3 regions of the Pseudoalteromonas sp. TAE56 genome follow, and region 2 is predicted to be linked to each of the others. Evidence: predicted binding sites of a transcription regulator. Region 2 holds the regulator's gene; each other region holds the start of a gene.
The links. Region 2 encodes FliA, which starts transcription of late flagellar genes. Its sites were predicted from a motif close to CTAAAGNTNNNNNNNNNNNNGCCGATA; they were not measured.
Positions count from the first base shown of each region.

Region 1: L656_RS0107590 (DUF4402 domain-containing protein) is a predicted target of FliA. The motif match lies at 1,459-1,485, and genes of this name have one in related genera.
Region 3: pomA (flagellar motor protein PomA) is a predicted target of FliA. The motif match lies at 1,959-1,985, and genes of this name have one in related genera.

Region 1 covers NZ_AUTN01000078.1:20,243-23,527, reverse strand. Annotated here, with positions in the region: gene L656_RS0107600 (SPOR domain-containing protein) at 55-738, shown strand; gene L656_RS0107595 (SPOR domain-containing protein) at 859-1,407, shown strand; gene L656_RS0107590 (DUF4402 domain-containing protein) at 1,535-2,164, shown strand; gene L656_RS0107585 (hypothetical protein) at 2,189-2,638, shown strand; gene L656_RS0107580 (fimbrial biogenesis chaperone) at 2,665-3,285, shown strand, end outside.
Region 2 covers NZ_AUTN01000102.1:13,816-17,100, forward strand. Annotated here, with positions in the region: gene L656_RS0110680 (protein phosphatase CheZ) at 1-584, opposite strand, end outside; gene cheY (chemotaxis response regulator CheY) at 602-985, opposite strand; gene L656_RS0110690 (RNA polymerase sigma factor FliA) at 1,026-1,736, opposite strand; gene L656_RS0110695 (MinD/ParA family ATP-binding protein) at 1,763-2,623, opposite strand; gene flhF (flagellar biosynthesis protein FlhF) at 2,616-3,285, opposite strand, start outside.
Region 3 covers NZ_AUTN01000131.1:21,488-24,772, forward strand. Annotated here, with positions in the region: gene L656_RS0115295 (flagellar motor protein MotB) at 209-1,129, opposite strand; gene pomA (flagellar motor protein PomA) at 1,132-1,899, opposite strand; gene L656_RS0115305 (exodeoxyribonuclease VII small subunit) at 2,221-2,463, shown strand; gene ispA ((2E,6E)-farnesyl diphosphate synthase) at 2,466-3,285, shown strand, end outside.

The DNA.
Region 1 (3,285 bases), on a different contig from region 2:
TGAGAATGTTTAACTGAAATGTAGTGAAAACACTGCTTTCAGGACAGCAAATACATGTTTATATATAAAAAAAATAACATTGGGTTTTTACTTAGCTTGCTAATGCTTTTATTTGGCACAGCATGCAGCGTTACGCCTGAAATAAAAACCATTGACGAACAACCTCAAAGTAACTCGCCAGACTACGTCTCAATTACAGCCTTGGAGCTTGCTCAGCTAAAAGATGCTGCAATGCAGTGGCAACAAGCACGCGAAGGTATAGAGCGAATTTTAAGATTAGAAAAAGAAATAACTTACCTCGTAAATCATATTGATATTATAAACAGCAAAGCTATTGCGCAGTCTAATCAAGGGTATAGCAGCAAGTCTGTACGCTCACCTCGAAACACACGTAATGTTAAATCACGCCAACAAGTTAAACAAAACTACAGCAATAAAAAACAAGCTGTAAAATTAAATAAACCAAAACATGTATTTGCTTTGCAGGTAGCTTCGGTTGACTCAGAGCAAGGTGTGGCTAAAGCATGGCAAGAGCTAAATACTAAAGCAGCACCATTGTTTAGAGACAAAATACTGACTAACGTAGAAACCGCCAAAATAAACGACAAAATGTTTTATAGACTAAAGTTAGGCTCTTACCAAAACTTTAAAAATGCGAAAGCCGACTGTGACGTATTTAAGCTGTACAAACTCGATTGCATAGTAAGTAACTACACAGATAAACCGGTTAAACTTTAAAATATTGGATTATAAGGTCTTTTTTGGCTTGTTTTTTGCTTTGTTATTTTTACATAGTGCTAAATGGTTTTTAATCAGTTGAAACATTTTATTTTATACGTGGGATTAGCTCTTAGCCTTATGGGGTGTAGCAGTCAAAATACTGACACTAATCAGTTAGATGATATGGTCCGTATGCAAGAGATAAAGCCTTACCTTGAACAATGGGACAGCAGTAAAGAAAAAATAAATCGTTTAAGTGATATTGAAGAAGACCTGTTAATGTTAATTCAAGCTCTATCCGCACAAACCGATATTGATGCGGTGCCAGAGCCACTTAAAGGTGATGTTAAGCATATAAAGTACGGAAGTGAAAATATTGCTCATATAGCAACAGAATCCATAGAAAGCAAAAGTATTATTGATGCGAAAAAAATAAGTTACAGTGTTCAAATTGCTAGGTATATGAATGCTAAAAGAGCTGAAGCACAAGTGCAGCGTTTACAGCAGCAATATCCACAATTAAGTGCAATTTTGCAATATCAAATAAATGCGCAAACTAAAAATTCAGTTACGCTCTATAACCTGGTAGCTGGGCCCGTTCAAACTCAAAAGCAAGCTGCGCAGTTGTGCATGTTTTTTTTCAGGCTAGGGAATAGGTGTAAATTGACCACTTTTAAAGAAGGCTAAATACAAAAACAGTTTACTTGTTTTGAATATTTAATAAAAAATATATTTTTTCTAAATATTTCATGGACTCTGCCGATACTTAATGTAACCTGACTAAGGTTAATTAAATATATTTAAGGGACAAATTATGAACAATCTTTTTACTAAAGTAGCTTTGGCTGCATCTATCACTGCACTTTCTTTAACCTCTTCAGCAGTAATCGCAGAAACAGCGAATGCAGTTGCATCTGTACAAGTACAAAATTCATTTGACTTTGAAGTTGGGGATCCAATGAACTTTGGTATTGTTCGAGTAACTAATGGTGGAGATGCTGCAGATTTTGCTTCAGTAGTACTTCCTGCATTAGCGGGGAGTAACCCAACTTATATAGCAACAGCTGGAACTACAAATACAGATGCTGAAATTAGTGTTTTAGATTCAACGGATTTCGCACCAGCGACTTTTACAATTTCAGGTGCTTCAAATTTTACAGATATACTGATCCAAAGTGTTACTGATGTAGATATGACTACGCAAGATTCTGCACCTGGTGGGCCGGGCTTTACGTTATCTGATTTTACATATTATGTAGTTGCGGGCAGTAATACCGCAGATACAGGATCCATTGATGGCTCGACTAGCACTGTAACGACAGATATTGATGGTACGGCAACATTTAGTGTTGGAGCAACATTAACTACAGATAAAACAGTATTTACAGAGTATGGCGATGTTTCATACACAGGAGATGTAGCTGTAACTGTTGAATACCAATAAGAGAATAGTTGGGATTAGGGAATAATGTTAAAATACTCATGTTTATTGATTATATTTTCTTCATTTAGTGCTGTATCCCAAGTGACTATTTTCCAACAGCTTAATTTTGGAACCGTGGTTGTTGCCAAAAACGAGCGTGTAAGTACACTTGAACTACTGCCTAACGGGCGTAGTTCAAGTACCAATGACATTCATATAATTGAAGGTGGCGAGGTGGCTGAAGTATTAATTGAAAACTTTCCGCCTAGGGTACAGCTTATAATTTCTGACACCGTTAACGATATGCCACTTACAAGCACTAGTGGTGGCAGCTCGTTTATTCTTAATAAGCTATTATATCGAAATGACATAGTAACCAATGGGTTAGGAACTGCAGAGGTTCATATTGGAGGCCTAATTAGCACATCAGGTAATAACAGTGATTATTTCGATGAACAGTTTAAATCAATAATTCAAATAACAATAGAATATTAATTATTTAATAGTAAAGGACTTTACTAATGAAGCGACATTTTGTCATCGTAATTTTACTTCTACAAATTTTTTTTAGTTTTTCAACCTACGCAAATCTACTTATATCTCCAACTAGGATTGAATTTGACGATCGTCAGCGAGTCGCTAAGATAATACTTATTAATAGCAGCGATGACTATAAAACTTACCGTTTAGAGTGGCAAGAAAAACAAGCTAAACAGTCGGGTGGGTACAAAACCTTAAAGGCGGTTGCTGAAAACCCAAAATCGTTAAGTAATATGATACGAATGAGCCCCTCACAAGTGAGATTGGCTCCAGGCGAACGCCAAATTGTAAAGCTTGCATTGCGTAAACCTAAAGGTCTGGCTATTAATGAATATCGCTCTCACCTTCTATTCAAAGCTTTACCCAGTGATAGTAAGGTAAAAGAAAGCGAAGGAGTAGGTGTTAATGTTAATTTTATCTTAAGTTATTCTATTCCTGTTATTTTACGACAGGGTAAATTGGCTTCCCCAAATGTACATATAGAAGAATTAAAGCTTGCGAAAACTAAATCAGGTAAAGTCGATTCTATTGAGTTTACTATGGCAAGAAATGGTAAGTATAGTTCATTTGGTAAACTGGAAGCGTATTTCAAAGCTAAATCA
Region 2 (3,285 bases):
AAAAGATGAAGTAAGCTTTCTTCTACTTCTCTAACAAGTTCTATAACACGACGAATAACTTGACCCGTTAAGTCTTGATAATCTTGAGCCATTAGTACATTTGTCATTAAGCTTTGAAGCTCATCAGTTTTGTGATGAGAATTATTCATAAACTTATCGATACTATGGCAAAGTTGTTTAAACTCACCAAGCTCAATCTCGCGACTCATTAAACGATCCCATGTCGGTTTGATATGAGATATTTCATCTGCCAGTTGTTGAGCTATAGGTAAACTAGCCTCAACAGCATCCATTGTTTTATTAGCCGCATTCTCTGTCATTTCTATGACATAATTAAGCCGCTTTTTAGCATCTGGAATAGCATCAGTCGTTATATTAGTTAAGCGAGTATCAAGCTCAAAGCTTTTAAGTGCTTCGTGCAGTTGACGAGTCAACTTTCCAACTTCAGCAAATAATTTAGACTGCTCTTGTGAAGCGGTCTCTAAAATCAACTCATTTGCTTTATCTTGCTCATCGTTTTCTAAAAAAATGACGAGTTGACGAGCTTGTTCTAACGTTATTTGAGGCGCAGCTGGTGCTGACATAAGCCTCTCCCCCATCATTAGCCTAAGCGTTCAAATACTTTTTCTAATTTAGTTTTTAATGTTCCAGCCGTAAACGGCTTAACAATATAACCATTAACGCCAGCTTGCGCTGCAGCTATTATTTGTTCTTTTTTAGCTTCTGCCGTTACCATCAATACAGGGATATGTTTTAACTTATCATCTGCACGAATTGCTCTTAAAAGGTCAATGCCTTGCATTCCAGGCATATTCCAATCTGTAACCACAAAATCAAATACTTGATTTTGTAACATAGGCAAAGCTGTAGACCCGTCATCAGCTTCTTGAACGTTAGTGAAACCTAAGTCACGTAATAGGTTTTTTATAATTCGTCTCATCGTTGAAAAATCATCAACTACAAGAATTTTCATGTTTTTATCCAAAACATCCCCCAGTGAGGTATTAACCTTAGTTTACTTACTACTAGTTTATCCAGTCATTGATTTTAGCTTTAAGCTTAATCATCGCCTGACCATGTATCTGACTTACACGCGATTCGCTTACATCGAGTATATGTCCTATTTCTTTTAAATTCATTTCATCGTTATAGTACAAAGAAAGCACCATCGCATCACGCTCTGGTAATGACTTTATCGCGCTTAGTAAAGACTCATTAAACCGGTCATTTTTAACATTATTAAAAGGTTTGTCTAGCGCTAAATCTTGGCCTACGGGAGTAATAACATCCTCATCGACACCAAGGTCTTCTATGCCTAATACTTTACTGGTATTAACATCATTTAAAATATGATGGTACTCATTGAGCGAAATTTCAAGTTTTTCAGCAACTTCTGTATCTGTTGGTTCGCGGTTCAGACTGCTTTCGAGCCCAGTAATTGCTTCTGCAACTTGTCGGCTTTTGCGGTGTACTGAACGAGGAGCCCAATCACCACGGCGCATTTCATCAAGCATAGCACCGCGAATACGAATACCAGCAAAGGTCTCAAAGCTTGCACCTTTTGTCGCATCAAAGTTTTTTGAAGCTTCTATTAAACCTATCATTCCTGATTGAATTAAATCATCAAGCTGAACGCTAGGTGGTAATCGAGCAATTAGATGACATGCCACTTTTTTTACAAGTGATGCATGTTTCTCAACAATCACATTTAAGTTTTGTGTTGATTGATATCCCATAGCTCTATTCACCAGTGTTGTCATAATTAGCCGTTTACTAGTTTCTCAATGAAAAACTCTAAATGCCCAGATGGTTGATTTGGTATTGGCCATTTAACTGCTTTTGTTGCCAGTGTTTTAAACGCAAGAGCGGCTGGCGAATTTGGAAAGAGTTCTACGATTACTTTTTGACGACGTGTTGCTTTGCGCATATTTTCGTCATAAGGAACCGTTGCGACTAGCTCCATTGATACATCTAAAAAGCGATCTGTTACTTTAGAAAGCTTTGCAAATAATTCGGTGCCTTCACGCATACTGCGGACCATATTGGCGACAATTTTAAACTTATAAACACCGTGCTCACGGCTTAATACTTTAATAAGTGCGTAAGCATCCGTTATTGATGTTGGTTCATCGCACACGACAACCATTACATCTTGTGCCGCGCGAGAAAAGCTCAGTACCATGTCTGAAATACCAGCGGCGGTATCTACAATTAAAATATCAAATTCGGTATTTAATTCGCTAAACGCACGAATTAGTCCAGCATGCTCAGATGGCGATAGCTCCACCATACTTTGCGAACCAGACGTAGCCGGTACAATTTTAATACCGGCAGGGCCTTCAACTAAAATTTCGTCAAGCTCACATTCACCAGACAAAACGTGTGATAAATTACGCTCTACACGTAAACCAAGCATTACATCACAGTTTGCTAAACCTAAGTCAGCATCCAGCACTAATACTCTGTTACCTTGTTGCCCTAGTGCAATAGCTGTATTTAGAGAAACATTTGTTTTCCCTACTCCACCCTTACCACCGGTTACAGCGATAACTTTTACGCCGTTGTTATTGTTTTGACTCATCTTGCGCAGGCCGCTTGCTTGATCTAATACTGTGTTAATCATACATCCCTACTGTACTTGGCGCCACTGCTTGGTGCCTTGAATGTTGTGCTTTTATTCTTTTTAAATATAATTGCTCAGCCTTTTTCACTAGTTTTTCAGCATTTGCAACACGAATATCTTCTGGTACTCGTTGACCGTTAGTAAGATACCCTATTGGAAGACGATTTTGAATCGCAATACTAATAATCTCACCCAAACTCAAAGATTCATCTAACTTAGTGAAAATACAACCACTTAACTGTACTTTTTTAAAGTGACGTACTGTTTCTTGTAATACATTAATTTGTGCTGTCGCGCTTAGTACTAGGTAGCTGCGAATATCCACACGTTGGTTGCGCATTAACGTGTTTAACTGCTCAGTTAAACGTAAATCTCGTTGGCTCATACCTGCTGTATCAATTAATACTAGACGTTTATTTCGTAAATGATATAAAACTTCAGCTAATTCATTAGCATCTTTAACTTGTTTTACACCACAACCAATAATACGGCCATATGTTGCAAGTTGCTCATAGGCTCCAATTCTGTACGTATCAGTGGTTATTAACGCCACTTTATCAGCGCCATATTTTTGTGCGCCTAACGCTGCAAGCTTAGCCACAGTTGTTGTTTTACCTACGCCTGTAGGGCCAACTAATGCATATACACCACCTTGGCGAAGT
Region 3 (3,285 bases), on a different contig from region 2:
CTCTGCCCTATTTTGTTTTTTTATCGTCATCAGTACCATCACCATTACCCGGCATGTCGCAATATTTATTGATTATTTTCACAGGCACTCCATTACATATGTTAAGGAAATGTACTGTAAGCTAAAATGATGAAATTGCCAAGATACTTAAGGCAATTAAGTACCTTAAATTAAAACAAACATAGTGAAATATAACACAAGCAATAACTTAGCGCACATCAATAGGAGCAGACTCTTTAGCCTTACCTTGCAGGATTGATATTTCTACCCGACGGTTTCTTCGGCGATCTTCATTTGAATCGTTTGGAACAAGTGGACGAGTATCAGCGCGCCCTACTACCATCATCCGATTTTTATCAAACCCTTGCACTGTTTGCAGTTCGCTTGCTACTGCTACAGCACGCTTTGACGATAAGTCCCAATTATTAATATATAACTCATTTGAAACCTGAAAATCGTCGGTATGTCCCGAAACAGTAATTTCACCAGGTACATCCTTTAACAGCACACCAATATCTTGAATAATAGGTTTAAACTTAGGTTGTAAAAACGCACTCCCTGAGGGAAATGAACCATTTTCACGAATACGAATAATAATTTGCTGCCCTAAAGATTCAAGCTCTATTGCACCATCTATAATTTGCTTTTCAAGCTGCTGCGCTATTTTTTTAACAAGCTCGTTAGTTTGTTCCTGATCGGCAGCTGAAGTTGCTTGCTCTGACGATTGTTCTTGCGATGTGCTACGAGATTCCCCCCCTCGTTTATCTCCTCGCTGCTCTTGCCTACCACCAGCGGAGCTTTCATCACCTGCTTGAAATTCAAGCATTTGCTGGGTCATTTCTACAGTTTGTTGCTGAATGGTTTCTATTGGGGTTGGTTCTGGTTTACCTGGAGTAAACTCCATGGCAATAACAGAGGTACCTTTGGGGATATCTTTTACTTCAATTTTATTCTGTACACCAAAAGCAAACTTCATTGAGCCTGCTATTTGTTTAAATTTAAGTACATCCATTTCTGAAAACGCAAGCAAGAGTACAAAGAAGCACATTAATAATGACATTAAATCGGCAAAAGTTCCCATCCATGCAGGTAAGCCTGGTGGTGGACATTTGCACTCTTGATCAGACATAGTTACTCCTCGGTATCTACTTTGCGCTTAGATTCAGCTAAGTAATTTTTCAAAATACCTTCGATTACTTTTGGATTTTGACCATCTTGAATACCTAAAATAGCATCTAAAATTAAACGTTGATTCATAGCTTCTTCGTCTTTACGCAGTTCAAGTTTTACCTGAATTGGGATTGCTACAACATTAGCTAAAAACGCGCCATATAAAGTTGTTAATAGTGCTACCGCCATTGCCGGGCCAATTGCTTTTGGGTCATCCATGTTAGATAACATTGCAACTAAGCCAATTAGGGTGCCAATCATTCCCATTGCTGGTGCTATATCGGCTAATGACTTAAATAAACCTGCGCCCATTTCATGGCGAGTCGTGGTTAGAGAAATATCTTTTTGAAGTGTAGCGCGAACTACATCTGCATCATGTCCGTCAACAAGCATGTCGACGCCTTTGCGCATAAATGGATTTGGGATTTCAGCTTCTTCGAGTGCTAAAAAGCCTCCTTTACGAGCTGAATCAGCAAGCTCTACAGCTTTTTCAATAAGTTCTTCTGGCGTTTCAATTTTAAACATAAACGCTTTAGCAACAACTTTACCTATCCCCAAAAATTGCGACATGGTGAAGTTTGATAAAACAATAAAGAGCGAACCACCAAATACAATTACACTTGAAGGGGCATCGGCAAACATAGCCATTTCACCGCTACTACTCATAAACATAGACATGACAATTAAGCCAATTGCGCCTAGGATCCCAATTATGGTTGCTAAATCCACATTTCCTCCAGAAGTTTCATGCTTAATGGCCTTATCATAAACTTTTATTATTAACTGCTTATCGGCAACATATTGAATTGCTTAAGCCATTTTTATAAATAAACATAAAAAGCAGCCTTTAGCACTATCTTAGATCAAGTTATAGAGGCTACCTAATTATCAATTGATTTATTAAACCAACAGACCGCTATTAAGGCTTTATTAGTGCACTTGAAATATAATTTAACGTGATAAAGGTAAAAAACCAATATCATCCTTTGACCTAGTTTAGCATTCCCCCTAAAATTGACCCCTAAATTTATTATGTAAGCTGAAATAAAGATGGCGACTAAAAAACCTGAAAACTTAAGTTTCGAACAAGCACTAGAAGAATTATCTACAATCGTTAGTGACATGGAACAAGGTGACTTATCGCTTGAGCAATCGTTAAAGCAATTTGAGCGTGGAATTGCATTAGCAAGTGCTTCATCAGGGAAATTACAGCAAGCAGAGCAAAAAGTATCAATTTTGATGGGGAATGGCGAAAAGTCAGTACTTACAAATTTTGATAGTGATATGGAATAGCTGTGAGCATAAAAAATCATATTGAACGTGCTCAAAAAGATGTAGTAGCAACTTTACAACTGCATTTTAAACAGCCTCTCGATACAGAAGAAACTGTAAAGAACGCCACCCAGTATGGATTATTTAATGGGGGTAAAAGATTACGTCCATTTTTAGTTTATGCCACAGGTAAAATGCTAGGCGCAAACCAACAAGACTTAAACGTACTTGCTGCTGCAATTGAGTGCATTCATAGCTATTCGTTAGTTCATGACGACTTACCTGCAATGGACGATGACGATTTACGTCGCGGACGCCCTACTTGCCACATAGAATTTGGCGAGGCAAACGCAATTTTAGCCGGTGATGCTCTACAAACTCTTGCCTTTGAGCTTATTGCAAATCACAAATTTGAATGCTCATCACAAACACAAGTAAAAATGATTGCACAATTAGCCCAAGCATCAGGTCTACAAGGTATGGTTGGCGGACAAGGCCTCGATATAGCTGCTACGGATAAAGTAATTACCGTACAAGAGCTTGAGCGAATACATAAACTAAAAACTGGGGCTCTAATTAATTGCGCAATTACACTTGGTGCACTGTGCAGTGAAAAGGCAGATCAACAAACCTTAGAAAACTTAAGTGTTTTTGGGTATGCTATAGGGCTAGCATTTCAAGTACACGACGACATTTTAGATGTTGAAGGCGATACGGTTACTTTAGGTAAGCCGCAAGGCTCCGATATTGCCGCGAATAAAGCGACATATCCGGCGTTATTAGGTATGCTAGGCGCTAAAGTAAAGGCGCAGAATTTAATACAACAAGCCCATGAAGCGTTGG